Regions from separate parts of the Aerococcus viridans genome, predicted to be linked through region 2. Evidence: riboswitches for the same ligand, from Rfam matches in the RefSeq annotation. Region 2 holds a riboswitch; the other holds the start of a gene.
The links. A riboswitch is a leader RNA that binds a small molecule or an ion and turns the genes downstream of it on or off. The one in region 2 is predicted to bind FMN.

Region 1 (15,392 bases), 340 kb from region 2:
AAGCCTGGTAACGCAAATATGTCGGCGAATTGGGATCATTGGCCCCAGTAATCATCCAAGGCTTGGTCGGTTGCCCCTTAAGTAAGGTTTCTGTCGCCAACTTCCCGCCCAGATAGTTATCAGAGGACACAATAGGAATATTTTCCCCGATATACCGGTCGAAAGAAATTACAGGCGCAGTCACCCGCTCGTAATCCGCATAATTCAAATTATGGGCCCCCGCAATAATCCCTTCCACTTGGTTGGATTGGAGCATATTCAAGTACTCAGCTTCCTTGTCAGCATCTCGCTCGCTATTACAAATGATGGTCTTATACCCCTTGGCAAAAAGGATTTGCTCCAGGTGGTTGACCAATTCTGCGTAAAAAATGGTGTCGATATTAGGAAAAATCAAGCCCACCAACTTGGTCGACTTGCCTTGTAAACTCCGCGCCAGTGAATTTGGATAATAATTCAATTCTTTCATGGCTGCATGGACTTTATCAATAGTTTGTTGGGATAAATAACCCTTTTGATTAATGACGCGGCTCACTGTTGTTGCTGAAACACCAGCTAAAGCTGCTACATCTTGTAACTTTGCCCGCAAGGTTCTTCCCCCTTATTCATTATTTTTGCATAGGGTATACCAGGTTGTTGTCAGTTCCATCTGCAAAAATATGTGTGTGTTGGTTAGATGGCGTAAAAATTCTTGAAGACATGACATAAGCGCCATCGTTCACGAAAATCTCTAATACAGATGTATCCGCAAAGACATTCACTGTCACTTTTTCTTGGCCAGCTAGGTCAAGCGTTCGACTTGTGCCAAAGTCTTCAGCAAAAATTGTCCCCATCTCACTTCTATCAAGTTTTATTTTACCATCAATTGTATCAATGGATAAGGTGACAAAGTGTTTTTTGTCTGCGTCTGCATATAATTGAATGGTCGCTTGTTTATTCGCTGCTACTTCAAAGGCATATTCGTAGTTGTTTTGGTCCATTTCAATATGGTCAAAAAGGACTTGTGGCGCTTGTCTTAAGGCCAAGGTCTCTTCAACTGGGTATTGGTATAAATGACCATCTTGAATGCGAAATTCTTTGACTAAGCTTAAGGCACCTTGGTAACCATATTGGTCCGTTGGATAGTCAATTTCCGGTAGACCTAACCAGGAAACGCCTAGCACTCGCCCGTCAGGTGCATTAATCAATTGACTGGCATACACATCAAAACCGTAGTCTAAATTGTGTAATTGACCAGGGTTTTCCAACTTCCCTTCTGCAGTAAAAGCGTCCGCAACTAGGTAAGCATTAGGATAGATATTTTGATAGGTTAACTGGTCTTGGTCGATTCCTTGGGGACAGAAAGTGACAAAGACTTTTCCGTCCACTTGGTTGATATTTGGACATTCAAACATGTAAGCAGAATCAGCTTGAGGTATTGCTAATTCACTGTGGTAAGTCCACTGATTCAGATTGGACGGGGCTGCTTGGTATAAATACAAGGTCCCCCGCTCGTCAGCTTTTCTTTGACCGCCTATCACTAACCATGATTTACCGTGTGCTGTAAAGTACATGGGGTCACGGAAGTGGTCAGTCGCCTGGTCAATTTCATCAATGATCAGTTCTTTTTGACCCAGTGCGCCTGTTTCAGGGTCCAAGGTAACCGTATTTTGTTTTGGATGACGAACCCAATTTTCATCGCGCACATTTCCTGTATAAAATAACCGTAACTTGTCACCATCAGCGGTTGCTGAACCTGAATAAGCACCGTGAGTATCTAAGGCGCTGTCAGGAAGCAGTCCCAACCCCTTTTCCTCCCAGTGGATTAAGTCTTTAGAGGTTACTCGGTACCAAGATTTTAGGCCGTGAACTGGGCCAAAGGGATAGTATTGGTAGAAAAGTTGCCATTCTCCGTTTATATACGAAAAGCCGTTTGGGTCGTTGATCAGTCCGGTTTTGGGTTCCAGGTGGAAGTGGTTGCGCCATGGTGATTGGTCCGCTAATTCATTGAGTGCTGTGACATAGTCCTCTGGCCAGTCGGCATAGTTTTGGTATCGATCTGCTTTGTTAAAGCTGTGAAATTTAAAAGACATGTGTATCCTCCTAATAAATGATGAATTACTTGCATCCTCATTTTTGTGTTTATGATGCTATCATTTTAAGTGTATCTTGGAAAAATAGCAAGCGTTTCCATATTAAATGTCCCTATTTTTCAATGAATTAATATGTAAATGAAATATTTTCTGTCAAACGTTTGACATATTGCCATACGCCTGTTAAAATTTTAAGCAAGTAAATGAAAACGCTTAAATTCAAAAGCACATATGAAGAAAAGAGGTAAATATCATGAATCATAAAGAAGTTGCCAAACGTATCCACCAAGCGTTGGGGGAAGACAATGTTGTGACTGCAGCCCACTGTGCGACACGGTTGCGTTTAGTGGTGAAAGATGAAGCAAAGATTGACCAATCAGCATTAGATAATGACCCAGACTTGAAAGGAACCTTCCAAGCGAACGGTCAATATCAAATTATTGTAGGACCTGGTGATGTGAATAAGGTATATGAGGAATATACAAAAATCGCCGATATTAAGCCTGCATCCAAAGAGGAAGTAAAAGAAACGGCTAAAAATCAGGGTAAACAAAACCCAGTAATGGCAGTCATTAAGGTATTATCAGATATTTTCGTTCCATTAATTCCAGCCCTAACTGCCGGTGGTTTGATTATGGCAGTCAACAACGTCCTATCAAGTGAAAACTTATTTGGACCTGAAGCCCTAGTTGCTATGTACCCAGCCTGGGCAGATTTTGCTGACATGATCAACATGTTCGCTTCTGCTGCCTTTGCCTTCCTACCTGTTTTAATTGCCTTCTCGGCTACTAAACGATTTGGTGGTAACCCTTATCTAGGTGCCACCATGGGGTTAATCATGGTTATGCCACAACTAGTCAATGGTTACGACGTGGCCAATGTGATTGCAGCCGGTGAAATGCCGGTATGGAATATTTTTGGCTTAGAGATTGCCCAAGCTGGTTACCAAGGACAAGTTTTACCTGTTATTGGGGTTGCTTGGATTCTAGCTAAATTGGAAAACTTCTTCCATAAATATCTAAAAGATGCCATCGACTTTACCTTCACACCGATGTTAACCATCATCTTAACAGGGATGATTACCTTTACAGTAGTAGGACCAGTCCTACGTACCCTATCTGATTTATTACTGAACGGTATTGTAGAAGCTATTTCTTACTTAGGGGCATTTGGTTATGGTGTATTCGGTCTATTCTACTCAGCAATTGTACTAACAGGCTTACACCAATCATTCCCAGCGATTGAAACAGCCCTAATTGCAGATATTGCGACTACAGGTGGTAACTTCATTTTCCCAATCGCATCAGTAGCCAATGTTGCTCAAGGTGCAGCGACCTTGGCCGTATACTTCATCACCAAAAATGAAAAAACTAAAGGTTTAGCGACATCATCATCTCTATCTGCCATGCTAGGGATTACTGAACCAGCCATGTTCGGGGTCAACTTGAAATTGAAATACCCATTCTTCATCGGGTTAATCGCTTCAGGTATCGCCTCAGTCATTTTAGGTATTTTTAACGTTCGTAGTCAGTCATTAGGACCTGCAGGTGTGATTGGTTTCGTTGCCATCATCCCTCGCTATATACCAACATTTATGCTTGCCATCGCCGTATCTATCGTTGTTGCATTCGTAGCCACATACACTTACGGTAAATCTATTGCGAAAAAAGAGGCAAAAGCTACCCAAGCTGAGAAAGAGAAAGAAGCAAAAGTAGTTGCTGCTCATGAAACTGAAGAAACAGCCCCTGCCTCAGAAACAAACACTGTAGCAGGTGAAAGTACTGACCTAGCAAGCGATGATAAGACGATTGTTGCACCACTTGCTGGTAAGGTCACAGCCCTAGAAAATGTTAACGATCCCGTATTCTCTCAAGGTATGATGGGACCAGGATTAGCCATCGTTCCTGACGCAAGTGGTAATGTATATGCACCCATTTCAGGTAGTTTAACGATTGCTTCTAAAACGGGCCACGCTTATGGTTTAGCCAGTGAATCAGGTTTAGAAGTCTTAATCCATATTGGTATCGACACTGTGAATTTAAACGGTCACGGCTTTACAAGTGAAGTCAAACAAGGTGATCAAGTAAACAAAGGTGACCTTTTAGGAAGCTTTGACTTAGCAGTTATTACAGAAGCTGGTTATGATCCAGATGTTATGGTTATTATCACAAACGCCGATCAATATGACAATGTTGAAGTAGTCGCTGACGGCTCAGTCGATGAAAAAACGGCAATTATCGAAGTAAAATAGTTTAGACAATAACACATTAAAAAAGGAGGTTGGACAATAGTCTAGCCTCCTTTTTCGTGCACATCTTGAGATTTCCAAGCTAATTATAGATAGCGTCATAGTTACCTATTCTGACCAGTCATTATAGCATCTACTAACACCATCCATCATAGAAGCCCATATTTTTGCTACTTTTCTGCTACTTTTAATCTTAAAAACAAAAATAACCGCCGATATACCTTGATATATCAACGATTATAGATTGTTTCTATTTAACTGCATCTTTCAATGCTTTACCAGGTTTGAAAGCTGGTACTTTGCTTGCAGGGATTTCGATTTCATCGCCAGTTTGAGGGTTGCGACCTTTACGCGCAGCGCGGTCACGAACTTCAAAGCTACCAAACCCGATTAATTGAACTTTTTCTCCGTCAGCTAAAAATGCTTCGATTTGTTCGAAAACTGCATCTACAACTGGTGCTACACTTTTTTTAGAATCACCTACTGCATTTGCAACGTTTTGTACTAATTCTGCTTTATTTGCCATTCTAATTTCACCTCCTCCGAAATTCTTTCGGATATATTTATTCAAAGATAAATATATGGGATAATCGAAATGTCTCTCAGATAATCCTTTTATAGAATACCATACAAACCGCTATATAACAACGTTTTTGGTTAAAAATATGCTTGTTTTAAACCTTTTTTGTTATTTTCTGTTTCTTGTGATGATTTGAATAGGTGTACCTAAAAAATCAAAAGATTTTCTGATTTGATTTGAAAGAAAGCGCTCATATGAGAAGTGCATTAGCTCTTCATCATTGACAAATGCCACAAAAGTTGGCGGTGCAGATTTGACCTGTGTTAGGTAGTAAATACGTAATTTTCGACCCTTGTCAGATGGTGCTGGGTTAATACGGATCGCATCAACCAATACCTCATTCAATAATGATGATTGAACACGACGATTGAAGTTACCGTGAACGTGGGCAATCATTTCTGGTAGTTGCACTAAACGTTGTTTGGTTTCTGCAGATACGAAAATGATCGGTGCATAGTCGATAAACTGGAAGTCACGACGAATGTCATCAGTGAATTTCTTCATAGTATGGTTGTCTTTTTCAAGAGTATCCCATTTGTTTACCACAATAATAATCCCGCGTCCTGCTTCATGGGCATAACCAGCGATCGTTTTATCTTGATCACGGATACCTTCTTCAGCATTTAAAACAACTAGACACACTTGAGCTCTTTCAATTGCACGCATGGCACGCATCACTGAATATTTCTCAGTTGCTTCGTATACTTTACCACGTTTACGGATACCAGCTGTATCAATGATTTTATAAACTTGTCCGTCATCCTCGAAAGATGTATCGATTGCGTCACGAGTTGTCCCCGCTACATTCGATACGATTACACGGTTCTCACCTAGAATTGCATTGACCAAAGAAGATTTACCTACGTTTGGACGGCCAATTAAGGCGAATGAAATAGTATCATCGTCATCATCATTTTCAATATCGTCTGGTGCCAAGTGGAATACTTCTTCTAGTATGTCCCCGATACCTAAACCGTGAGATCCAGAAATTGGGTATGGATCGCCTAAACCTAATGAATAGAAATCATAAATTTCTGCTCTTTGTTCAGGGTTATCCACCTTATTTACAGCCAGTACGACAGGTTTATCTGTCTTGCGTAACATGCTGGCGATTTGAGAGTCTGTCTTTGTCACACCTTCACGGACATTAGTCATCATGATGATAACATCTGCTTCTTCCATGGCAATTTCAGCTTGCAAGCGAATTTGTGTCATGAAATCTTGGTCGTTAAATTCGATACCACCAGTATCGATTACATTTAGTTGTTTTCCTAACCATTCACCCTGTGCATAAATTCTATCACGGGTAACGCCAGGTTCATCTTGGACAATTGAAATTCGGTCTCCAACAACGCGGTTAAAAATGGTAGATTTTCCTACGTTTGGACGGCCGACAATGGCAATTGTTAAATTAGACATCGTTTTGCCTCCTTTCAATAGCAAACATTGAAATAAAAAAGGTAGGTGAGTTTCCCCAACCTACCATCAAACCAGACTTATGGTTTATTAATAAAATTATTCGTTATCATCACCGAAATCGAAGTTTTTCAATTGGTCACCTAATAAGTCACCGAAAGTGAAACCTGATTCATCGTCAGATGATGCATTAGCAGCATTGTTACGACGGTTGTTGTTTTGTTTGCGAGGTTTGTTTTGACGTTTTTCTTCGCGAGGAGCAGCAGATTGTGCAGATGCATCAGCTTCTGGTGCTTCTTCTAAAGCTTTGATTGATAATGATAAACGTTCGTTTTCAGCATCAACGTCTAAAACTTTAACTTGGATAGCTTGACCTTCTGTTAATTTCTCGCCTGGTGTAGCAACGTGGTCGTGAGAAATTTGAGAAATATGTACTAAACCTTCAACACCTGGGAATACTTCAACGAATGCACCAAAGTCAACTAAACGACGTACAGTACCTTCTAATTCAGCACCTTTAGGCGCTTTTTCTTCAATGTTTTCCCATGGTCCTGGTTGTAAAGCTTTAATAGATAGTGAAATACGTCCACGTTCTTCATCAACTGAAAGAACTAATACTTCAACTTCTTGGCCTTCGCTTAATACATCTGAAGGATGGTTAACGTGTGCTTGAGCGATTTGAGAGATGTGTACTAAACCATCGATACCACCTAAATCAATAAATGCACCGAAGTTAGCCAAGCGAGCTACTGTACCTGTTACTTTATCGCCTTCTTGGAATGAGTTTAATTTTTCTGCACGTTCAGCGATGCGTTTTTCAGCAGCGATTTCTTTGTGAGATAAAATTAAACGATTTTCGCTAGGGTCAATTTCAACAATTTTAACTTCTAATTCTTGGCCTTTGTATGGAGAGAAATCGTCAACGAAAAAGTCTTCAACCATTGAAGCTGGGATGAAACCACGTACACCCGCATCAACAACTAATCCACCTTTAACTACGCTCTTAACTGGAACAGTGATAATTTCACCATTTTCAGCTTTAACTTCTAATTCAGCCCATACTTTTTTCGCTTCGATACGGCGGCGAGAAAGTAAGAATGAACCATTTTCTTTTTCTTTGATTTGTTTAATAACAACTAACTCTAAAGTGTCGCCAACTTTAGCAACTTCTTCGATTGAGTCAATTGGTTGAGCAGATAATTCTTTGAAAGGAATAACCCCTTCAACACCTGCGCCTTCGATACCAACAATTACTTGGTTATCGTCGATTGATAATACTTCACCTGTTACTGTATCACCAATTTTTACTTCTACTGATTCTGCAAGAATCTCTTCCATTGATGGAATTTCTTCATTATTTTGATTTTGTTCAAATTCGTTTGACATACTCTAAATCCTCTCCTAAATGTACTACCTCATTCGCACTAAGCCAATGATCAATTATTATTATATCATTTATTTAAACTATATTCAACATTTATTCCTCAAAGATAATAAAAAGAGGTAGAATTCGCTTGAATTTTACCTCTTTTTGTGATTGATAGTATTTTTTGCAATATAAATTATGCAATTACACGGTTGATTTCAGCTAATATAGAATCTTCTACTTCTTCAAGTGTTAAATCAGATGAATCTAACATGACCGCATCGTCTGCAGGTACTAATGGACTATCTTCTCGGGTCGAATCATACAAGTCTCGACGCTTAATATCTTTAATCAAGTCTTCAAGATTCATTTCTGAATAACCTTTGGCTTGATTTTCTAAAAAGCGACGACGCCCACGTTCTTCAGCAGATGCTGTTAGGAAGATTTTCACTTCAGCATCCGGCAATACCACTGTCCCAATATCACGGCCGTCCATTACAACGCCTTGCCCATTTTGCGTGTAGGCTCTTTGTTTTTCAACTAGGACCTGGCGTACTTCAGAAACTGCTGAGTAAGCAGAAACTGCTTTTGAGATACGGTCTGTACGAATGGCCTCTGATTGGTCCTGTCCGTTAACTAAGACGCGCTGGCCATTCTCCCCTGGCTCAAAGGTAATTTCACTCGCTTCAGCTAAGGCCTTTAATGCGTCAGCATCTTCAGCTGGAATGTGTCCATCTAAGGCTAGTAATGTAATTGCCCTGTACATGGCACCTGTATCTAAATAAACATAGGCTAATTTTTTAGCAATTTTCTTGGCAATTGTACTCTTGCCAGACGATGCTGGTCCATCGATTGCGACTTGAATCGCTTTAGACAATCTGTCCACCACTCTTTCATTCTATTAATTTACACGTAAAACGGTTCCTGGTCCTATGCTAGAACTTTGTGTTAAACCATTTAATTCAAGTAATTCATCTAGGGTCATACCGTTGTTCACTGCAATCCGATATAGGTTATCCCCTGCCTGAACAGTATAAGTGCCTGTTGATTCAGACGCACTTTCAGAAGAAGCTGATTCTTCTTCGGCTGCGGCTGCTTGTGATTCAGCAATTGAAGCTGATTCAGCGGCACTTTGCGCTGCAGCTTCTGACGCTGCTACTGCTGCATTTGACTCAGCTACGCTGGCTGCAATACTTGAAGATTCTTGTTCAGAAGCTAGGCGAGCTGATTCTGATTCTGAAGCAGCAACTGCGCTTTCTGAGGCAGCAATTGATTCAGAGACAGATTCGGAGACAGATTCGGAAGCTGATATAGATGCTGACTCACTGGCTTTTGAAATTGATTCAACATTTTGCGTTTTAGAAATCATGACCTGCTCAGTTGATTCCGGTTCAGGCACTTTGTCTTCATTATTCATATAGGCAATCAAAAGGAACGGTACAACAATCATTACAAATAGCAAGAAGGCAATTACCTTAGATGTTGTCGATATCGTATCTTGATTATTCTTCTTATTGCGGGCCGTTCTTGTATACTTTTGATTTTTTAAATTCTCAAATTCGCCAAACCCTTGATTCTGAAAGTCATCACTTGTAGGGGGGGTTTGGTCAGAAGATGCTGAACTGTTTTGTTTTGAAACCTGTTCAGTTTCTACTTCTGTATTTTCATGATTTTTTTTCGTCAACTTGTCCCAGAAATTCATCCATATACCCCTTTCTTAACACTAAGAATTGTACCATGAACCCCTTTTTATGTCAGTATTTCTTTAGGCAATTTAACAAAACTTTATGGACCCTTTTCAAGATAATAAGTGCTGCAAACGTTGGGTCCACATTCCCTTGTAATCATCATGTTGGTCTTTTTCGACTGTCACTCGATTCGGTCGGGCCATTAAGTCTTGCCATATCGGTTGACTGTCATAGTCAGGTTGGCAATTACTGCAACATAATTCTGGTCTATCCACTACCTGTTCATCGGCTTGTTCTAATAAGAAAGTCCGGTAACACTGGTCAGTAGCCATTAAATCTAACATTTGGTAGATCTGCCGTAGCCGTTCCTGACGAAGTTTTTGGGCATGTACTTTTGCTGTTTGGTGATCCGTAAAATGATGGCGGTAAAAGTACAACATGGCACTTATGCTATCTGCGTATTGGTCAACTTCACTTTGGGTTAAGGCCTGTTTAAACAGCCGTTCCAATAAATCATCCAACAAGTCTGCCTCGTCTTCTAATAACCGGCGCATTTGCTGCAGTCTAGCTGCCTCGCGATGATCGTATAAGACAATTGACACTGATTGTTCCTGATCTCGTCCTGCCCGCCCGACTTCTTGAATAAAGTCTGCCATATTCTTAGGGAGATGATAATGCAAGACAAAGCGTATATGACCATGGTTAATTCCCATACCAAAGGCTGACGTTGCAAAAACAACATCCAATTCATTTTGTAGAAACTGACTTTGGATGATATGCCTATCCTCTAGACTTCTATCCCCATGGTAAGAAGCAACCCGCAAATCTGTATGATCTTTCATCCATTGGCTGAGTTCTTCGAGTTCACTTTTATGGTGGACATAAACAATTCCTGGCTTAGGCAACCGGTCTAACCAATCCTGCAATTTATTTACCCTCACTTCACCGGCGTCAATTTCATCGAATAGGTAGAAAATATTTGGTCGGTCAACTGATTCTTTTACCAGTTGAATAGGTTCTCCCTCTTCAAATAAGTAAGCCTTGATATCTGCTAGTGTGGATTGGTTGGCAGTAGCAGATAAGGCTAATGTTTTTGGTTGTTTTAAGAGCTGACGAACCTTTTTCAATTCAGTATATTGCGGTCTGAAGTCGTAACCCCATTGAGAAATACAATGGGCTTCATCAACAACTAATAATTGAATGTCCATCCGTTGTAAGGACCTGATTACTTGATCTTTCAGGAGCATTTCTGGTGATAGAAATAGGAATTGATAGTCAGATAGGTGACTTAAAATATAAGCTTGTTCCCCGCGGTCATAGGTAGAATTTAAGGCAATGCCCCGTCCTAATCCCATCCGTTGTAATTGACTGACTTGGTCTTGCATCAGGGAAATCAAAGGGGAAATGATCAACGTTACACCAGATTCATTATATTGGTTGATTTGGTATATTAAAGATTTACCTCCACCAGTTGGTAAAATGGCCACCACGTTTTCCTGTCGGTCTAAAGCCTCTAAACTCGCCAATTGCCCGGGTTTGAATGTCTGGTAACCTGTCACTTCTTCCAGGCGTTTATGCCAATCTGTCATCATGGGCTCCTTTCTGGTAGACGATATGCCAATACCGATATAACCAATAATCTTTCTCGCCGAATCTCGCTTTAAAGGACTCGTAATTCTCATCTGGCTCTTGGCTTACAAGGGGGGAAATGTCTTTCAAATTAAGTTCTTCAACCACAATTGGTTGAATTATCCAGGGAAAACTCAAGGTAATTTCTATGATGTGTTCTGTTATGGTAGATAATTTTAACCGTCTTTTATCAGCAATTTTTTGAAGTGACCAACCTTGGTTGATTAAATTTAAAGTATCTTGCGTGGTTTGATTCCAAATTGGGAATTGGTTAAAAACCCCTTGGGCAAAAACTTGCAGCCATTGAGTTTCTGCCCCTAAAGTATGACCACTTACCCAATTTTGATAGATTTGATCCATCAAGGCCTGTTGGGTAATGACAACTGCCCGCTTCGAAATCTGATGGTTTTCTGCTACTTGTTCAAGGGTTTGTGCCGGTAATTTGGCGCCTTCAAACTGTTCTAGGAAAATGAGAGCTGCCTGGTCTGGGAAGGCAGATAGTTCCTTAGCGAGTTGCTGGTGAAGGCTTTTGGTTATAGCCTGTAAGCCAACTTGGGGCGCGTCTGCACTTTTGGCCATTGAAATAAAATCTTTGATCAGCTGTTGAACTTCCAAATCCTGGACGATTGGGCTATAATGTGGGTTTTCGGCCTGAATATTGGATAGAACTTGCAGCAATAATTTGAAGGCTAAGTGGTGCTTGTGGTGGTGACTTGGGATAATCAGACCGTTTCGTTTTTGAAGGATCTCATCAACTAACAAATGCATATAATTGTTTTGATCGTTTTGGCGTAAGACAGCGTCCACCGAGATATATTTAGCTACATTTTGGGTATAGGACATCCATGCGTCTTTTTTAAGTTTTGGATAAAGACCGAAATAGGCAGTTAAATTGTTTGAAAATGCAAAAAAAAGTGTTGTGGCTGTTCGCTTGCCAATCAACACTTGATATACGGAATTCGGGGGTAGGGCTTGGGCTTTAAAAGCAATCGCCATTAATAAAGTATCCAATCCTATCCCTCCAACGTTCCTACTATTTTTTACCGACATGATTCTCTGGGTCTATCATACCAGAAAATTGACCATGCTTCACTTTTAATGGTGTGAATATTCGCGCGTACCGAATCGATTGACTAGGGTTGGTAGGGTTTGAACTAGGACGAAATGTGCTAGAAGGGAAACCAATACCCCTTTGAACAAGTTGAATGGGATGATACCCGCAAGGATATATGTTTGCATATTACCTACATCAAAGTTCATGACTTGCATGTAGAATGGTGTGATCACGAAGTAATTTAAGATAGTCATTACTAATGTTAAAGAAAGGGTTGCAGCTAGGTAAGCAGCAATCGTTTTGCCGAAATTCATTTCTTTCGTTGATTTATTGCCTGTGTAAACTGTCGCCATTTGATCTTTCAATAAGTAGTAAATTGGCAAGATGTAAGCGATAGTCGCGATAAAGGCTGTTGCGTCACCGATTGGAATCCCCATTTCACCACCTGTATACATATAATGTAAACCGTTGGCGATTAGGCTGGCAACAACTGCTTTTTTAGGTCCTGAAATGAATGCGACGAGTAAGATTGGTACAAGTGAAAAGTCTACCTTCAAGTAAGGTAAGGCCGGGATGATTGGAAAACCAATAAACATCAATATGAATGATAGTGCCCCGACAATTGCGACCAATACGATTTCTTTAGTGTGATTTTTTCCCATGTGAATTTCTCTCCTTTTCTACTTCATGGGGTTGGCACTCAAAAGTGGAAATAAAAAAACTCTTTCCACCTTCAAGGTAAAAAGAGTATAGGCAAACAGACATAGTCCGCCCATCTTCTTCCGTCCTGACTTTACAGTCGGTTCTAGAATTTCACTAGATCAGTCCCAAATGGGAGTCGCGGACTTTACCGCCGATCGGGAATTTCACCCTGCCCTGAAGATTGCTTCAAATTTATTTGATTACAATACCTATTATAGCAAGTATCTTACTTTTTTCAAGTAGGATGCTTACTTTTTCTTGGCATTTGCTAACAATTCTTCGATTTCGTGTTTTAATAGGGTTCTGCTATCACCAGGTTTCAACCCTTTAAGGTCTAAAAATCCGTAACGTTCACGTTTCAACTTAGTAACTGGATGTCCAACTGCTTCTAACATTTTTCGGACTTGGCGGTTACGCCCTTCATGGATAACCAACTCGATAATAGTAGTCTTTTTGTCCTTATCAACAGAAAGAATTTTCGCTTGCGCTGGAGCAGTTTTCACGCCGTCAATTTCAACGCCTCGTTCTAATTGCTTACGTTCTTCTCCGGTTATCACACCCTCAACTTTAGCCACATAGACTTTGTTGATCTCATAGCGTGGGTGCATCAAGGTATTGGCGAATTCACCGTCGTTGGTCAATAACAAAAGTCCTGAGGTATTGTAGTCTAACCGTCCTACTGGATAAATCCGTTGTTCGATTCCTGGGAAAAAGTCAGTGACCACTTTCCGGTCTTTGTCATCTTTCACTGCAGAAATTACACCAATTGGTTTGTAAAATACGTAGTAAACTGGCTCTTCTTTGTAAATTGGTACTTGGTCTACTTCAATACGGTCATTGTTAGATACCTTATAGCCCAACTCTCTCACAACCTCACCGTTTACTTTCACCCGTCCTGCGGCAATCAATTTTTCAGACTCACGTCTCGAGGCAACACCTGCGTGTGCCATCACTTTTTGTAATCTTTCCATCTTTAAATAACTCCTATTGGTGACCTATTCAGTCGTTTCTTGTGTTTTTGTTTGGTTAAAGTCTGTCTGGTTAAAATCTTTTTGCTCAGGTTCACCGTTATCATCAATTTTAAAAAGGGTTTCTTCATCTACCGAGCCATCTAAGACTAGATTGTGAATGTCCGGCAAGTCTTCTAAGGACTCCAAGCCAAAATATTGGTAGAAGTAAGACGTTACCCCATAAATAATCGGCCGACCTGGTGAATCCTGACGGCCCGTTTCCATAATTAAATCTCGCTCTAGTAATTTATGGATCATATTAGATGACTGAACACCTCGAATATCATCGATCGTCATTCGTGTGACCGGCTGTTGGTAGGCAATAATCGCCAATGTTTCCAATGCCGCTTGAGACAATTTCGTCGCAAAAGGAGAAACCGCGTAATTTTTCACTACTTCACCATATGCTGCCTTAGTCACTAATTGAACACGTTCGTTAATAACGGTAATTCTTAATCCAGATTGGGGGTCATGTTGGAGACGATTTCGCAAAACCATCACGTAGTATAAAGCCCACTCCTGGCCTATATCTAATAAATTAGCAAGTTCATCGACGGCAATCCCATCTTCACCTGCTACGAAAAGTAAACTTTCTATTGCAGCGACTGCATTCATTCACTTTCCTCCCGTCTAATCAATTGAATATCTGCTCTTAAGTCTTCCTGGTATAAGTATAACTCATTTGACTTCACTAATTCCAAAATTGCTAAAAACATACTCACAATTTGACTACGCGATTGAATTTTTCCAAGAAAAACGGCTTCTTGAAACATCAATACATCCCGGTCCGCCTCAACGAAGGCTTGTCGAATATCCGCCATTGCAGTTCCTACTGAGTAAGTCTCACCTGCAATCGTGGTTTGGATAGGTTGTAGATTTTTCAAGCGGAAGGCCATCTTTTGAATGGCTCTATACAAGTCATCAGGCGTTAATTGGCGACCCGTCATAGGGATTTTCTTTTGATACGCCGATAAGTCTGATGGTTGCTTGGTATATTCCAACGACCGTTCAGCCTGTTTATCCGCTAAGATATGGGAAACTTCCTGGTATTGCTGGAAAGCAAGTAATTGTTCCACTAATGAGTCACGTGGATCATCTTCTTCCTCAACCGCTTCTTTAGGCGTTTTTGGTAGCATCATTTGGGTTTTGATTTCCAATAAAGTAGCCGCCATCACCAAATATTCTGAAGCAATATCCAGAGATAAGGCTTCATAGGTATGAATATAGGCTAAATATTGGTCGGTAACCAAATTTATGGGAATATCAAAAATATCTACCTTTAAATCTTTAATTAAGTGTAATAGTAAATCAAGCGGCCCCTCAAAGGCCGCTAGATCCAATGTTAATTCACTTGTATGTTCGTTCATCCTGACACTTTTCTCCTAGACTTGGGGTGTGTTTTCTTGTTTATTATCCAATTCCTTGTCCAACTCTTCTTGACGACGTTTTGTCCATTTTGACAAAATAGTTGAAAGAGAAATTACCCCAGTAAGGGTGTACACTGGAAATTCTTTCTTTAATGCCGTTAATAAATCATAAGTAAGTCCTTCTTCTCTAAATGAAGGATTGATCGATAAATAACGCACGACTAAAGTATCTGTATCATCATGTTGGTCGAAGCCTACTAAAC
Region 2 (15,392 bases):
CGATTTGAATCACGCGAATACCGTTTGCTTCTAAGTCCAATACTTCTTCCTGAATCGCCAGAGCAATTTGTAAAGTAGATTCACGCAATGAAAGATCCTCTCGAGGGAATGACCAATTTAAAATGGTCACCGGACCCGTTAACATTCCTTTTACGATTTTATCTGTTTGTGACTGCGCATAAGCAGACCATTCCACCGTAATCGGTGCCGCTCTTGAAATATCTCCCCATATGATAGGCGGTTTCACACCACGAGTGCCGTAAGATTGTACCCAGCCATTTTTACTAAATAGATAACCTTCCAAGTTTTGTCCGAAATATTCGACCATGTCGTTTCGCTCAAATTCACCGTGAACCAAAACATCTAACCCAATTTCTTCCTGCCAAGCTAACCAATCATTCGTTCGATTTGCGATAAATTCTTTATAGTAATCTTGACTGATTTCTTTTCGTTTGAAAAGAGCACGCGTCTTTTTGACATCTTTCGTTTGTGGGAAAGAACCAATCGTTGTAGTCGGTAGTAACGGAAAATTAAAAATGTCCTTTTGCAAAGCTTCTCTTTTTGAAAAATCTGGTTTCCTTGTAAAGGCATCTTGGGACAATTGATTGATTTTTTCCCCTAGAGCAGTATTTACCGCAATTCTTTCTGATGCAAACAAGTCTTTATTTTCAGCCAGAGCAGCGCTGCTTTCTCCATCAAGAATTTCTTTTAATTCAACGAGCTCCTGTAACTTTTCTTTAGCAAAAGAGAAATGGCGCTTGATTTCTTCAGGAAAACTTTCCTTTTCTACTGTGAATGGTACGTGGAGCAAGGAGCAAGAAGTAGACAGGACATAATTTTTCACCCTCAAACTCTCTAATAGGGCCAAGCTTTTCGAATAGTCATTTCGCCAAATGTTTTTTCCGTTAACGACTCCTGCATACAGAAATTTGTCTTCTGGAAAGGCAGTTTGAACCAACTCGATATTTTTAGTACCTTCCACAAAGTCCAAGCCGATTCCTTCTACTGCTAAGGCAGTCAATTCATGATACACGTCACGTACATCACCAAAGTAAGTTTGAATGAGGATTTTCAAGCCAGCTTTATCTGTAAGCAAGGAATCATAAAGATCTACAAATAATTTCTTTTCCGCTCCATCAACATCTTTTACCAAAGCAGGTTCATCTAATTGAATCCATTCTGCACCGATTTCATTCAATTTGTGAAACACTTCTTGGTATCCTTTCACCAAGTCAGCGGCAAAGTCACGAGCAGCTAATCCATCTTCAAACTCGCTTAGTTGAAGCAAAGTAAAAGGCCCAACTAAAACAGGGCGGCTATCAATTCCCAAATCCTTGGCTTCTAAGAACTCATCAAAAATTTTGCTCGTACTAATTTGAATAGCGGTGTCTTTTTCAAATTTTGGTACAAGATAATGATAATTCGTATTGAACCATTTTTTCATCGGGAGAGCTTTAATATCGCCTTTTTCTCCTTGGTAACCATGTGCTAAAGTAAAATACTTATCTAGGGAAGATAAGTCACTTTTTTCGACTTCTTTTGGAAGAATATTGAATAGAAATGCAGTATCCAAGGTCTGATCGTAAAAGGAAAAGTCATTACTTGGAATAGAATCAATTCCTGCTTTTTTTAATAGTGTAAAATGCTTGCGCCGGATTTCTTTTCCAATTCGGAATAATTCTTCTTCATTGATTTCGTTTCGGAAATACTTCTCCGTCGCAAATTTTAATTCACGGTTTTCGCCCAACCTGGGGAAACCAATAATGGATGTTTGAGTCATAGTGAATCCTCCTTTGTTGTTATCACCTGAATAATTCATACCTCTAATGTCAAAGGCTGTTTTATCTATATTGTTATATTTTCTTTATCGTTTATCATCTTCTATCCTAATTGATTAATTTTTCTGGCCCTTATAATTATTTTGAGTTTTTTCACTTTTCAAACTCAAATTTTGGACGCACTGCTCCTTGGGCCATTTAAAAATTTTTAAAAATCTGGTTATTAAATGTACTGCCGAATCCTTTGGTTTTGCCTGAATACGGTATAAAATTCTCGCTGATAAAGGGGTTCTTTTTCATCACCTAATGGGTGATGAAGCAGATTACTTTAAAGACTAATAAATCAATGTTAGGAAAGACTATTAGTAAAACTATGAATTATTCAGGTTTTGAACTTGTTATGAGTATATGGGTCTGGCATAATAATTACAAATAACTATTATATGCCGGTTTTCATAGCTTGAAACTATGGTAAGGAGTGAGCGTATGCGGATTGAAGATTTGCAGTATTTTATGAAGGTTGTTGAAGTGGGGAATATGACGCAGGCGGCCAAGGATTTGTTTATTGCCCAGCCATCTTTGTCGAAAGCCATGGCCAATTTGGAGTCTGAGATGGGGGTAACTTTGTTTCAGCGGACGGCTAAGGGGACGATTCTGACGGTGCAGGGGGAGGAATTTCTCCAGTATGCCCGGCAAGTCTTGGAGCAGATTGACTTGATGAACCACCGCTATAAAGAAGGAAGTCAGGCCAACCGGATATTTTCAGTATCTGGCCAGCATTATGCCTTTGTAGTGGATGCTTTCGTGAAGTTACTAAAAGAGATGGATGCAGACCAATATGAAGCGACATTAAAAGAAGAACGAACATTTGAGGTGTTAGATGATGTTGCTAATTTTATCTCTGAGGTGGGCGTTATTTACCGGTCTAATTATAATCAGAAGGTATTAGAAGGGGCTTTTCAAGAGAAGCAACTAACTTTTACGCCATTGTTTAAAACTGCACCACATGTGTTTATTGATAAAGGTCATCCTTTAGCGAAACAAGCGACCATTAGTTTAGATGACTTAACCGCTTATCCTCGTTTATCTTATGAACAAGGTACCCACAATTCTTTCTACTATTGGGAAGAGATTTTAGCGGATATTCCTGTCCCAAAACGGATTATTGTTTCTGACCGAGCAACTTTATTTAATTTACTCATCGGTCTAGATGGCTATACGATTTCTTCAGGGATAATCAATGATGACTTGAACAGTCCGGATATATTAGCAATTCCTCTTGAATCAGACGAGGTGATTGAACTAGGTTACCTAACCGCTAATCGTCACCAGCTGTCTTCAATAGCCAAACGCTACTTAGGCTTACTCGAGGAATCTATCCAACAATATGCTAAATAAGAAATCTATGATAAGGGATTTTTTTCGTTGAAAAAGATTGACGTAGTGAATTTCAAAGTGGTACAATATAAGACGGTATTGTTTGCCCCATGATAGGCCCCGGAAACCAATTATGAATCGAACAATCAGACAAGATAAACGGAGGAAATATAATGCGTACAACATATATGGCGAAAGCAAATGAAGTTGAACGTAACTGGGTTGTCCTAGACGCTACAGATGTTCCATTGGGACGTCTATCAACAGTTGTGGCAAGCATGTTACGTGGTAAAAATAAACCAACATTCACACCAAACGTTGACACAGGTGATCAAGTTATCATCATCAACGCTGAAAAAGTGAAATTAACTGGTAAAAAAGCAACAGACAAAAAATACTACCGTCACTCAGGTTACCCAGGTGGTATCTATGAAACAACTGCAGGTACATTACGTGATGAAAAACCAGCACGTTTAATCGAAACTTCAGTTAAAGGTATGTTACCAAAAAACCGTTTAGGTCGTGCTCAATTTACACACCTACACGTATACGCTGGTGCGGAACACCCACATGCAGCGCAACAACCTAAACAATTAGACATTAACGAATTAATCTAAGGAGGGAAAAGCAAATGGCACAAGCTCAATACATCGCAACAGGCCGTCGTAAAAACTCAACAGCCCGTGTACGCTTAGTACCTGGTACAGGTAAAATCGTTTTTAACGGTAAAGAAATGGCAGAATACCTACCATACGAATCATTATTCGTAATCGTTAAACAACCTTTAGCAGTTACACAAACTGAAGGCCAATATGACATCTTCATCAACGTTAACGGTGGTGGATATGCTGGTCAATCAGGTGCAGCTCGTCACGGTATCTCTCGTGCATTACTAGAAGTAGATCCTGACTTCCGTAAACCACTTAAAGATGCTGGTCTTTTAACACGTGACCCACGTATGAAAGAACGTAAGAAACCAGGTCTTAAAAAAGCGCGTAAAGCACCTCAATTCTCAAAACGTTAATTGCTGGAGCCGTTGCGAATTTATTCGCTTACGGATACAGTACGGGACGGAGATTTCTAAGGAAATCGAGTACCAACCCATATATAAATCAAAAAGACATTTCTCACTTATGTGGGGAATGTCTTTTTTTAGTGTTCAATTTTACGTATTATAAACAGGTTTATGAACTATAAAGTACACCTTATAGGTTATATCATAAAGATATAAATGAAGACTTACAATATCCTTGGTAAGGTGATTCATGTGAATAGAAAAATCAATATTTTTTTAATAGTATTTCTCTTGTTAATTATTATAGCTGCGTTAGTAGTGGGTTTATTCGATTTAATTAGATATCAATCATGGATTGTTAATTCGTTGTATATATTTGGTGGTTTAGTTATTGTTATTAATTTTGGGCGTGCTATACAGCTTTTAAAAAAGTTCATTGATAAAGATAAAAGGCTATTCTTGATATTAGTTCCGTTGATACCATTGTATTTTTCTTGATATTTAAAAATTTAACTTTTTTAGTTTTAGCTGTTACCCTAACAGGGCCAGTTATTTCGAATTTTAAAAATAAGAAAAAATAAAAATTTCAAAAAAGAGTAATATGCCCCCTAAAGTAGACACTTAATAAAATAAATCTACTTTAGGAGGTATATTATTATGTGGGAAACATCTTTTTATTCTATCAAATTCCATTTTAAAGATGAAATCGAATAAAAAAAGGTACTTGATATATTCACCAAGTACCTTCCTACAAGAGGGACTTTTTATGCTCACTTTTCCAATAGTAATTTTTCGTTTTTCCAGATACTTAGTAGCTTGCTTCTAAGTTTGAAGGGGGAATGGTATATATTTGATTGGTTATTCAAATATGTAATCTTCGTCTGACATTTCTTCAGCATTCCCCATAAGATAACCTGCACCTACTTGAGAAAAGAAATCATGATTAGATGTTTCAATTGAAATACCGTTCATCACAATCGGATTGACGTCCTTCGCGAGGGCATTCTCAAAGTAGATCCCAAAGCCCATATTTTGTAGAGATTTATTAGCATTATATTTAACAAATGTCTTGATATCTTCTGCTAATCCGATTTCAGTATATAATTCTTCTGTAAATGCGAATTCTTTCTCAAGCAATTCTTCTAAGAAACTATACATCCATTGAGTGAACGCTTCTTGCTCATCTTGTGTCAGCTCTTCAAAATCTTGCCTAAATTTATAACCAAGATATGTACCATGAACCGATTCATCTCGGATGACTAATTTAATAAGTTCAGCCAAATTGGCAAGTTTATTTTGACCACGATACCACAGTGGGATAAAGAAATTACTGTAATATAAGATACCTTCTAAGAAAACACTCGCTACCTTTACTTGTATAGGTGTACCATTTTGATATATATTATTGATTTTCTCTGCTTTAAATTGCATCATTGGATCGTTGTTCATCCAATCGTAAATTTCTTCAATATCTTTGAATGTATTTAAGGATATTAAAATGGTCCCATAGGTTTTAGCGTGGATCGACTCCATAAACATAAAATTGCTTAGAACAGCTCGCTCTTTCTGCGTTCTTGCATGTTTCTTTAACGCATATAGGCCTTCTTCTGATTGCAGCGTGTCTAAAAGTGCGAGGCCTCCCACTGCTTTTTTGACAATTTCTTTCTCCATAGTTGATAATTTTTTCCATTCTAATAAGTCATTAGAAACAGGAACTCTAGTGTCCAACCAAAATTGGGCAGTGGCTTTATCCCAGACAAATTCATCTAACTCATCCTCGATAAGTTGCCAATTCATTGTTTTATGTATCATAATGTTTCCTTTCACGATTAGTAGTTATTGTCACCAAACCTGCTTATTTAATATTATCTGGTGAACATATCTTTTCTCTCAATTACTTTTACTCTTAGCCATATTATTTAAAAAACGTAATCCGATTCGTTCATTACTTCTTCTGTATTTGTGGTATTTTTGTTATTGTAATTATTCAGATTATGAGCGCGTAGTTCGTCTAATTGCGTATTGATCGCGGCTATATTTTCTTGATTAAAAGCATAAATCTCATTCAGACCAATACCGGCGAGAATGTGGTTTGCCTCTTGCATTACTAGGTTGAATGCGACTGTTTTACTACTTCCTATTGTATAAAAGGTATCGATTAATTGATCAGCTAGTACTACAAAATCATCAACAATCTCCATACCCCAACTTTTAAACTGGGCTACTTGTTTTGAACTTGCTTCCTTTAACAATAGATTCACTTTATAATTTAGATAATAACAATGTAAAGATTCATTTCGAACAATCATTTTGAGCATACTGCCGAGGTTCAAAAAGTTTCGGTCTAGCCATAATTCAAAAAGATAAGAAAGGTACGTGTAATTTAAAATGCCTTCAACACATATGGCCATGAATCTTTTTTTCAAAGGATCTGCGCTTTGGTAGGTCATATGTATTTTTTCTATATAATCCCTTACCTGAGGATTAGTATCGACCCAATCAAATGCTTTTTGAGAACCTATATCCTGATTAAATATGCTTAAAATGCGGTTATAGGCCTTTGTATGAACCATTTCAGTAAATTGAAAATTATTTATGATTGCAATCTCTTGTTGGGAACGTGCACTATCTCGAATAATTTCTCCTAATTCATTGGATTGATAGGTAGCGATATTAGTCAAAAGAATCAACAAGCGATTGAGCTGCTCTTGTTCTTGTAATTGTAAATTTGCCCATTTTGATCGATCATTTTCGATGGGGACACGTGTATCCAACCAAAAAAGTGAGGTTGCTCTTTCCCATACAACGTTGTCTAATTCATCCTCAATGACATTCCAGTTAATTGCTTTATAGTGTAAATAATTATTTAACATAGTACCTCCTAAAATATTGTTTGAAAGGGGATGATATGGTGTCATTTTTTATGTCCCTGGTTATGCAGTTTTTCGGCAATTCTCTCTATATCTTCTGTCGTACCTTTTAGTTCAAATTCATCCAATACGGTAAAACCAAAATCATCGGCGTATTGATAGGCTGTTAGGCAAAATTGTTTATTGAAGTTTCTGTTGCCGCTACCAATAATTCCTAAACAATAGTCTCGGTTTTTATTGTAAGTAATCACTTGGCGCAATGGTGTTGTCAAAATTTCGATATCTCCTGTTTCAATACCATTTCCACCTTCAAGATAAGTAGGCAGAAATACAAAATAGGATTCATTGATGTCAAAAGTGAGTGGTTTTCCTAATTTGACCAAATCTTTTACATTCACATAATCTACCTTTTTTTGATATTGTTTTTGACAATACGTATCTAAATCTGCGAGAAAACTCGTGGTATTTCCACTTAAACTAATATAATAGACTTTAATTATTTGCATGTATCACACCTCTTTTTAATAAATAACCACATATATAGTGCTTGTTTTAATTAGAAACACTATATATAGTGTGTATTGTACATGACATATCGTTATAGAAAATTGACGATAGTCATTTTTTTTGATTTTAGAGGAGAGAAAATTACATGAAAAATTCAGGTTGTTTATGCACCGTTCCACTCTTCGCCCCTCTTTCATTAGATGAAAAAAATGAGATAAAGTGTTTGCTTCACCATCAGACGTTTAAAAAAGGAGAAATTATTTTTTCACCAAGTAGTGAAGAACAACTGTTGATTATACCTTTAGGGGCTATGAAAATATATCGAATTAGTAGAACTGGGAAGGAGCAATTAATTCGTATCGTAAAAGAAGGAGATTACGACGGTGAGAACTATCTCTTTGGTCTACCCAATGACTGCCTATATGGTGAAGCTGTTGAAGAAACCAGAACTTGCACTCTCTATAAATCCGACTTTAATAAAGTGATGGCACGCTATCCACAGCTCAGTTATCGATTGTTACAATTAAATGCTTGCAAAACAGTAGCTGTGGAAAAACAGTTGCAGCTTCTAGCGTTTGATCGTATAGAGGAACGGTTAGCCTTATATCTTAGCCAACTATCTATAGCAGCAAAAATGGGGGAGCTTTTTACTTTACCTATCTCTATGAGAGAGTTGGCAAACTATCTAGCTACCAGTCCTGAAACTATTTCTCGTAAATTAAGAGATTTTCAAGAAAGAAAATTGATTACTAGAAAAGGAAAGCAGATTACACTATTAGAAGAATTTTGGCTTACATTCGATTACATATAAAGAATTATAGACGTATAAAAATTAGTAACTAGCATTTAACGGAATAAAGGGGAGTCCTGTATAAAGGTGTAGATAAATATTTTGATGAAGAATATGTCTATGATTTCTAATTGAAAGCAAATAATGGCGTATTAAACAAGTTTATTAAGGAAGTATTTTCAAAAAGTTGAATACAAAAAAAGAGCTATTATTAGCTCTTTAACGCTTCTCATACTTACAGATTTGACTATGTTTTGAATATTTTGATTATTATTTCTATTAGATGTCAATCTTTGTTCTATATTAGAGACTTACCATCTCAACAATAATCTACAGATAAAATATTGAACCTACTTCAATTCACTAGCTATGAAGTAAGACTATTTTTCTGTTAATTCATCACCAACACTTTTTAGTTTATTGGCTAAATCCATAATATCTATAACAAGGTCATAGCTGTAGTCTTCTCCTAGTACAGCTGTTGTACGAGCATCTTCAAATAAGCCTTGTTCTTTCATCTTTAAATGTTTAAACCAAGTCTCACTGCCATAGTAGTGAAGAAATAGTTTGATATTTGGTAGGTATTTTTCAAAATTTTCTAGGGAATCAGACATGGCCTCAATTTCTTTAGAAATCTTCAAAAAATTTTCTTCCATCTCATAAAAATTATCAGTATCCTTCATGTTACCCCCAACTTTCTTAAATGATATGCATTTGATGATTATTTTATTGCACTAATGGTAGTGGTAATTGTTGGGATGATTGATATGATCGTATAAACTTGGACAAAATAAGCAATAGGTTCCTCCCAAGAAGGAGGTGCAATTAAAGCAATAAAGTAGAGTATAATAATAAAAATAAGATTCTTTAAAATCCTAGATGATGCTTGGCGCCAACTTATTTTCTGTTTAAAATTAAATGTTTGTTGCCAAAAATTAATAAATGATTTCATGATAAAACGCCTTTCTAAATATGAATGCATAACTAAAAAAAAGCATAAACTAAAAATATACAGCAAGCAATAAAATTATTTATGATCACTGATTCACAATATATTTGCATTAAAATATATAAGGAGTAGAATTATAGGTAAGGAGGGATTATGATGACTGATAATAAATTTCTGACTGGTAATGTAGATAACGACAAAAAACCGTATATTATAGATGTTGAAAAAGAAACGTTAGAGAATACAAATTTTCGTACGACGATTTGGACAGGTAACAAGTTGCAGTTGACTGTTATGGAAATTCCTGTAGGCGGTGATATTGGTTTAGAAGTACATAATGAAAGTGATCAATTTATCCGTATCGAGCAAGGTGAGGGTCTTTGCCAGATGGGTCCTGCTGAGGACGATTTATCCTTTGAACAAAAAATTGGAGAAGATGAAGCAGTCTTTGTGCCACTAGGTTTATGGCATAATATCACCAATCGGGGGAGTGTACCGTTAAAACTGTACACCATTTATGCTAGCCCTGACCACGTACCTGGTACTGTTCATGGCACTCAAGAAGATGCTGAAAGCGATCCAAATGAATAAAACAAACATGAAATGCAAAAAAAGTACAAACAATAGTTAAATCAAGAAAACCGATGACCTTAAAAGCGTTATCGGTTTTTTTATGCTAGAAACCAACAAGTACCTATATAAAATATTCTTTTCCATATTTAAATCAATGTATAGTACGGTACTTCTAAAAATTGTTGTAGGATGAAACTAGCAATTTAATTAAATTTTCATATATAATAATATTATGCAAAAAGATAAGGAGTGTGCTACATGCCATTAGTTAGAATCGATCTTTTAGAAGGTAAGACTGCAGAATTTAAATCACAACTAGGTGAGTTAGTTTACGAATCTATGCTTGAAACAATTGGCATTCCTGAAGAGGATAAGTTCGTTATTGTGAATGATTTAAAAGCTGAAGAACTGATATTTTCTACCAACTACCTAGATGTTGACCGTACAGAAGGTATCGTAATCATTCAAATCACGATGAATGAAGGGCGTACAACTGAGGTGAAAAAAGCTTTATACAAGACAGTTGCTGATAAATTAAATAGCCAATTAGCTATTCGCAAAGAAGATGTCTTTATCAACTTAGTTGAAGTAAATAAAGAGAACTGGTCCTTTGGTAATGGTATTGCACAGTACGCAGAATAAATAGCATTACTACAAGTACATAAAAGCCATACCCTAGCTATCCCCATCTTTTTTTGAGATAGCTAGGGTATCTGTCATCTTAACCCAGGAGGGATTAGCATGTATTACAAATCTTCTTACACCTCACCACTTGGCCAAATTGCTATCGTGAGCGACGATAAAACCATTAAAGGCGTGTGGTTTGCTGACCAAAAATACTTCGGTAGTCAATACGTCATGCAAACAATGGCAGTAGCTGAAACACCAGTAATCATGCAAGTCAAAAATTGGTTAGATGCTTATTTTGCTGGTGAGAACCCAACTCTTGACCCAAACATTTTGGACCCAGAAGTAACGCCTTACCGTAAGCAAATCCTGAACGCACTGATTAATGTCCCTTACGGCCAAACGACTAGTTATAAGGAATTAGCTGATAAAGTTGCTTTAACCACTCCTGGGAAAAGGAGTTCAGCTCGTGCAGCTGGCGGTGCTGTTGGCCACAATCCCATCTCGATTCTAATTCCATGTCACCGGGTTGTAGCCACTAACGGTGCAGTAACTGGTTATGCAGGTGGTATCGACCGCAAAATTGCCTTGCTGGCTTTGGAAGGCTTTGACCAATCCAAGCTAGGCAACCACAAAGTATAGGTGTGACGCGAATAGGCACCTATTCATTTTTACATAAAGATGCAAAGAAAAATATCACATAATGGCAAAATTATTTAGGATGAGATGATGGATAAATTAGCTATTAGAAAATTATACGATACTTTACTGAAAGAAATGGGGCCACAAGGTTGGTGGCCTGCTGATTCTAAGGTGGAAATAATCCTGGGGGCTATCCTTGTTCAAAATACCAACTGGCGTAACGTTGAAAAGTCCCTAAATAACTTGAACGCAGCTACTGACTTTTTGCCAGAAGAAATTTTAAAACTCCAACTGGAAGAATTAGAAACGTTGATTCGACCAAGTGGATTCTACCGCAACAAGGCGCGAGCAATTCAAGCCAGTTTCCAATGGTTTGATCACCACAAATGGGATTATCAAGCCATGCAGTATGCATACGGAAAACAGTTGCGAAGTGAAATCTTGAAATTACACGGGGTAGGATATGAAACAGCTGACGTATTTCGCGTTTTTATATTTGATCAACCAGCGTTTATCGCTGATGGCTACGCTAGGCGGTTATTCAGTTGGTTGACAGGCAATTCGTACACAACCTATCAAAGCCTTTACCAAGAGATTAACTTACCGGATGACTTCACTTATGAGGAAGCCCAGGAATTCCATGGCTTAATTGATGAGTTTGGCAAACTATACTTGGGTAAAAATGGCCAGGTGAAGGGGAATTTTTTATCCAATCACCCATGATAAATACTCTATAGTATATATTTTTAATTTAAAAAATACATTTGGGTTTACATTTTCTTTTTAATACCGTATGATATCACCATAAACATTCAAATAAAATCTTCAGGGCAGGGTGTAATTCCCGACCGGCGGTAAAGTCCGCGACCTCCTTTAATTAGGGGCTGACTCGGTGTAATTCCGAGACCGACAGTAGAGTCTGGATGGAAGAAGAGTAGAATCAAAATAAACGAATACTATAAGTCTATAGTTTATTTGTGTGCCCTAGGAATCTTATTTCTAGGGCTTTTTTTTCGTCACTCTGACTGGATTATTTGTTGTTTAGAGAAAGGATGAGTGAATGAAAGACTATATGCAAGAAGCACTTGACCTAGCCGAATTAGGACAGGGTTGGACAAGGTCTAATCCTATGGTTGGTGCAGTTATCGTAAAGAATAGCCAAATCATCGGTCGAGGCTATCATCAGCAGTATGGTGGTTTGCATGCGGAAAGAGAAGCCTTAAAGGATGCCAACGAACAAGGGCATGATGTAAAAGGGGCAACTATGTACGTCACGCTGGAACCCTGCTGTCATTTTGGTAAAACGCCGCCTTGTACGCAAGCTATTATCGAAGGGGGTATTGAAAAAGTGGTAGTTGCTGCAATTGATCCGAATCCATTAGTTGCTGGAAAAGGGATCCAGGAATTAAGAAACCACCATATAGAAGTGGAAACGGGTCTTTTGGCTGAAGAAAGTGAAGACCTTAACCGTAAATTCAATTATTTTATGACTCATCAACGCCCCTATGTCACCATGAAATACGCCATGACCCTAGATGGTCGAACAGCTGCTTACACTGGGGATTCCCAGTGGATAACGGACAAAATTGCACGAGAGCATGTGCATTACCAACGCCACAGGAACCAATCCATTATGGTTGGCATAGGGACTGTACTTGCTGATGACCCAGCCTTAACTGTTCGAATTGACGATTTTGAGGGGATTAATCCTATCCGTATTGTTTGTGATACTAGCTTGAAGCTCCCCTTAAACAGCCAATTAGTGGCGACAGCGAAGGAAACGCCCACAATTATTGCGACAATTAATCAGAACCCAGAAGATCACCAAGCCTATCAAGCAGCCGGTTGTCAGCTATTGGTTGTGAAGGAAAAGGATAACAAAGTAGATTTACTTGATTTAATCACACAACTGGGCCAACAAGGTATTCAAAGTATTTATGTTGAAGGTGGATCAAAACTAAATGCTTCGTTACTTGAAGCTGGTTTAATCCAGGAAATTCACACTTATATTGGGCCCAAAGTAATTGGTGGTTTTGACCAGTATAGTCCTATCAGTGGTTTTGGTTTTCCACAGATGGACCAAGCACTTACAAGTAATGTTCAGGCAATCACGTCATTAGGTAAAGACCTTTTGATAGAAAGTAGGGTGGATTAAATGTTTACAGGAATTATCGAAGATATTGGCCGTATTGAAAGTATCGAGGCCATCAACAATCATGCAGGACTTCTTTTAACCATTGCCTCAAGAAAAATAGTATCCGATGTCAATCTAGGTGACTCGATTAGTGTGAACGGCATTTGTCTTACCGTGACGAATTACGCTGATACGAATTTCCAAGTTGAAGTGATGCCAGAAACGATTGCGAAAACGTCTTTAGAAGGAATTGCGAACAATAGCCGCGTGAATCTGGAACGGGCGATGAAGGCAAATGCAAGATTCGGTGGTCATATTGTAAGTGGCCATATTGATGGTATTGGTAAAATCACCGCAATTGAGGCGGATGGTATCGCTAATTGGTACACGGTTCAAACAAGTAAACCATTAATGCGCTATATCATCATGAAGGGGTCTATTGCTATCGATGGCACAAGTTTAACAGTTGCTGGCGTTGAAGGAGATACATTTAAAGTATCAATCATTCCTCACACCAGTGAACAAACAATTTTTTCAACCTATCAAGTAGGCACTATCGTGAATTTAGAAAATGATATTGTTGGTAAGTATATTGAGCAATTTACAGTGAAGGAGCGGGTATAGATGGATTTTTCAACAATCGAAGACGCATTAGCAGCATTACAAGCAGGCCAAATCATTATGGTTTTGGATGATGAGAATAGAGAAAATGAAGGAGACTTAATTTGTGCAGCTGAGTTTGCAACAACTGAAAACATCAACTTTATGGCCACTCACGCTAAAGGGTTGATTTGTCAGCCAATGAGTCAGGAAGTAGCTAGTCGTTTGAATTTATTGCCAATGGTGAATGATAATACAGACCCACATACAACCGCATTTACGGTATCTATTGACCATAAAGAGACAAGCACAGGTGTATCCGCAGTTGAACGCGGGTTAACCATGCGTGAAGCAGCAAATCCAAATAGCCAACCCAGCGACTTTAACCGTCCGGGACATGTTTTCCCATTGGTAGCAAAAGAAAATGGTGTCTTGGAACGAAATGGTCATACAGAAGCAACGGTTGATTTGATGAAATTAGCTGGACTGAATCCAGTGGGTGTTTGTGTAGAAATTATGCGCGAAGACGGTACGATGATGCGTCAAGCCGAATTGCTTGAGCAAGCAGAGAAATGGCAGATGCCAGTTATCACCATTAAAGACCTGCAAGACTACCGTAGAGCCACCGAAACCCATACCCACCACGAATCGACAGCCAAGATGCCGACCAAATTCGGCGAATTTACCATCCATACTTTCGTTAATGACATCGATAATCAAGAACATGTAGCCCTAGTGAAAGGCGATATTTCCGGCAAAAAGAATGTCCTCACCAGACTCCACTCGGAATGTTTAACAGGGGATGTGCTAGGATCTAACCGGTGTGACTGCGGAGAGCAATTACATGAGGCCCTGCGGAAAATCAACGAAGCTGGCCAAGGTGTTTTATTATATTTAAGACAAGAGGGCCGCGGGATTGGCTTAATCAATAAAATAAAAGCTTACCAGTTACAAGAAGAAGGACTGGATACTGTAGAAGCAAACCATGCCCTAGGATTCCCAGATGATTTAAGGGAATACCATACGGCTGCACAAATGTTGGAGGAACTGGGTGTGACATCCATTGACCTTATGACCAACAACCCAGATAAAATCGCACAATTAGAAGCATCTGGTATCCAAGTAGCGAACCGTGTGAGTATTGAAATGACTGCTAATCCGGATGATGAAAACTACTTAATCACTAAAAAAGTAAAAATGGGACACTTATTAGACTTATGAACTACAACGCCATTAAAATGGCGTGTTTCTAGGAACACTCATGACTTGTTCCACTTATTTCAAAGCAAAACAGCGGTCTAAGCTATTTAACTAAGGCCTGTTCCAGGCCAATATTTAATATATTTTTAGCAGCGTTGATATCTCTATCGTGATGCATATTACACTTCATACAAGTCCAATGACGTATATTTAACGCTTTTTTACCGCTATCATATCCGCAATTAGAACATTTTTGGGATGTCTTGTACGGATTAATAGCTACAAATGTCTTATCGTACATTTCGCACTTTGCCTCTAGGATTGTTCTAA

Region 1: it holds a riboswitch for FMN, as region 2 does, so the genes downstream of both, AWM76_RS03855 (ECF transporter S component) here and ribD (bifunctional diaminohydroxyphosphoribosylaminopyrimidine deaminase/5-amino-6-(5-phosphoribosylamino)uracil reductase RibD) in region 2, are expected to answer to the same signal.

Annotation. Positions count from the first base shown of each region.
Region 1 covers NZ_CP014164.1:796,327-811,718, reverse strand. Annotated here, with positions in the region: gene AWM76_RS03905 (LacI family DNA-binding transcriptional regulator) at 1-586, opposite strand, end outside; gene AWM76_RS03900 (sucrose-6-phosphate hydrolase) at 606-2,069, opposite strand; gene AWM76_RS03895 (sucrose-specific PTS transporter subunit IIBC) at 2,323-4,320, shown strand; gene AWM76_RS03890 (HU family DNA-binding protein) at 4,568-4,843, opposite strand; gene der (ribosome biogenesis GTPase Der) at 5,006-6,316, opposite strand; gene rpsA (30S ribosomal protein S1) at 6,413-7,699, opposite strand; gene cmk ((d)CMP kinase) at 7,876-8,556, opposite strand; gene AWM76_RS03870 (LysM peptidoglycan-binding domain-containing protein) at 8,581-9,381, opposite strand; gene AWM76_RS03865 (RecQ family ATP-dependent DNA helicase) at 9,478-10,956, opposite strand; gene AWM76_RS03860 (helix-turn-helix domain-containing protein) at 10,940-12,007, opposite strand; gene AWM76_RS03855 (ECF transporter S component) at 12,092-12,712, opposite strand; FMN riboswitch at 12,821-12,938, opposite strand; gene AWM76_RS03850 (pseudouridine synthase) at 13,001-13,723, opposite strand; gene scpB (SMC-Scp complex subunit ScpB) at 13,748-14,377, opposite strand; gene AWM76_RS03840 (segregation/condensation protein A) at 14,374-15,129, opposite strand; gene AWM76_RS03835 (GNAT family N-acetyltransferase) at 15,145-15,392, opposite strand, start outside.
Region 2 covers NZ_CP014164.1:455,853-471,244, forward strand. Annotated here, with positions in the region: gene metE (5-methyltetrahydropteroyltriglutamate--homocysteine S-methyltransferase) at 1-1,780, opposite strand, end outside; gene AWM76_RS02175 (LysR family transcriptional regulator) at 2,265-3,176, shown strand; gene rplM (50S ribosomal protein L13) at 3,329-3,772, shown strand; gene rpsI (30S ribosomal protein S9) at 3,787-4,179, shown strand; gene nrdF (class 1b ribonucleoside-diphosphate reductase subunit beta) at 5,029-5,982, opposite strand; gene AWM76_RS02200 (ribonucleotide-diphosphate reductase subunit beta) at 6,090-7,043, opposite strand; gene nrdI (class Ib ribonucleoside-diphosphate reductase assembly flavoprotein NrdI) at 7,085-7,546, opposite strand; gene AWM76_RS02210 (Crp/Fnr family transcriptional regulator) at 7,693-8,358, shown strand; gene AWM76_RS02215 (DUF4298 domain-containing protein) at 8,718-9,020, opposite strand; gene AWM76_RS02225 (cupin domain-containing protein) at 9,443-9,877, shown strand; gene AWM76_RS02230 (tautomerase family protein) at 10,118-10,501, shown strand; gene AWM76_RS02235 (methylated-DNA--[protein]-cysteine S-methyltransferase) at 10,601-11,128, shown strand; gene AWM76_RS02240 (endonuclease III domain-containing protein) at 11,216-11,851, shown strand; FMN riboswitch at 11,946-12,067, shown strand; gene ribD (bifunctional diaminohydroxyphosphoribosylaminopyrimidine deaminase/5-amino-6-(5-phosphoribosylamino)uracil reductase RibD) at 12,189-13,283, shown strand; gene AWM76_RS02250 (riboflavin synthase) at 13,284-13,886, shown strand; gene AWM76_RS02255 (bifunctional 3,4-dihydroxy-2-butanone-4-phosphate synthase/GTP cyclohydrolase II) at 13,887-15,083, shown strand; gene AWM76_RS02260 (RNA-guided endonuclease TnpB family protein) at 15,166-15,392, opposite strand, start outside.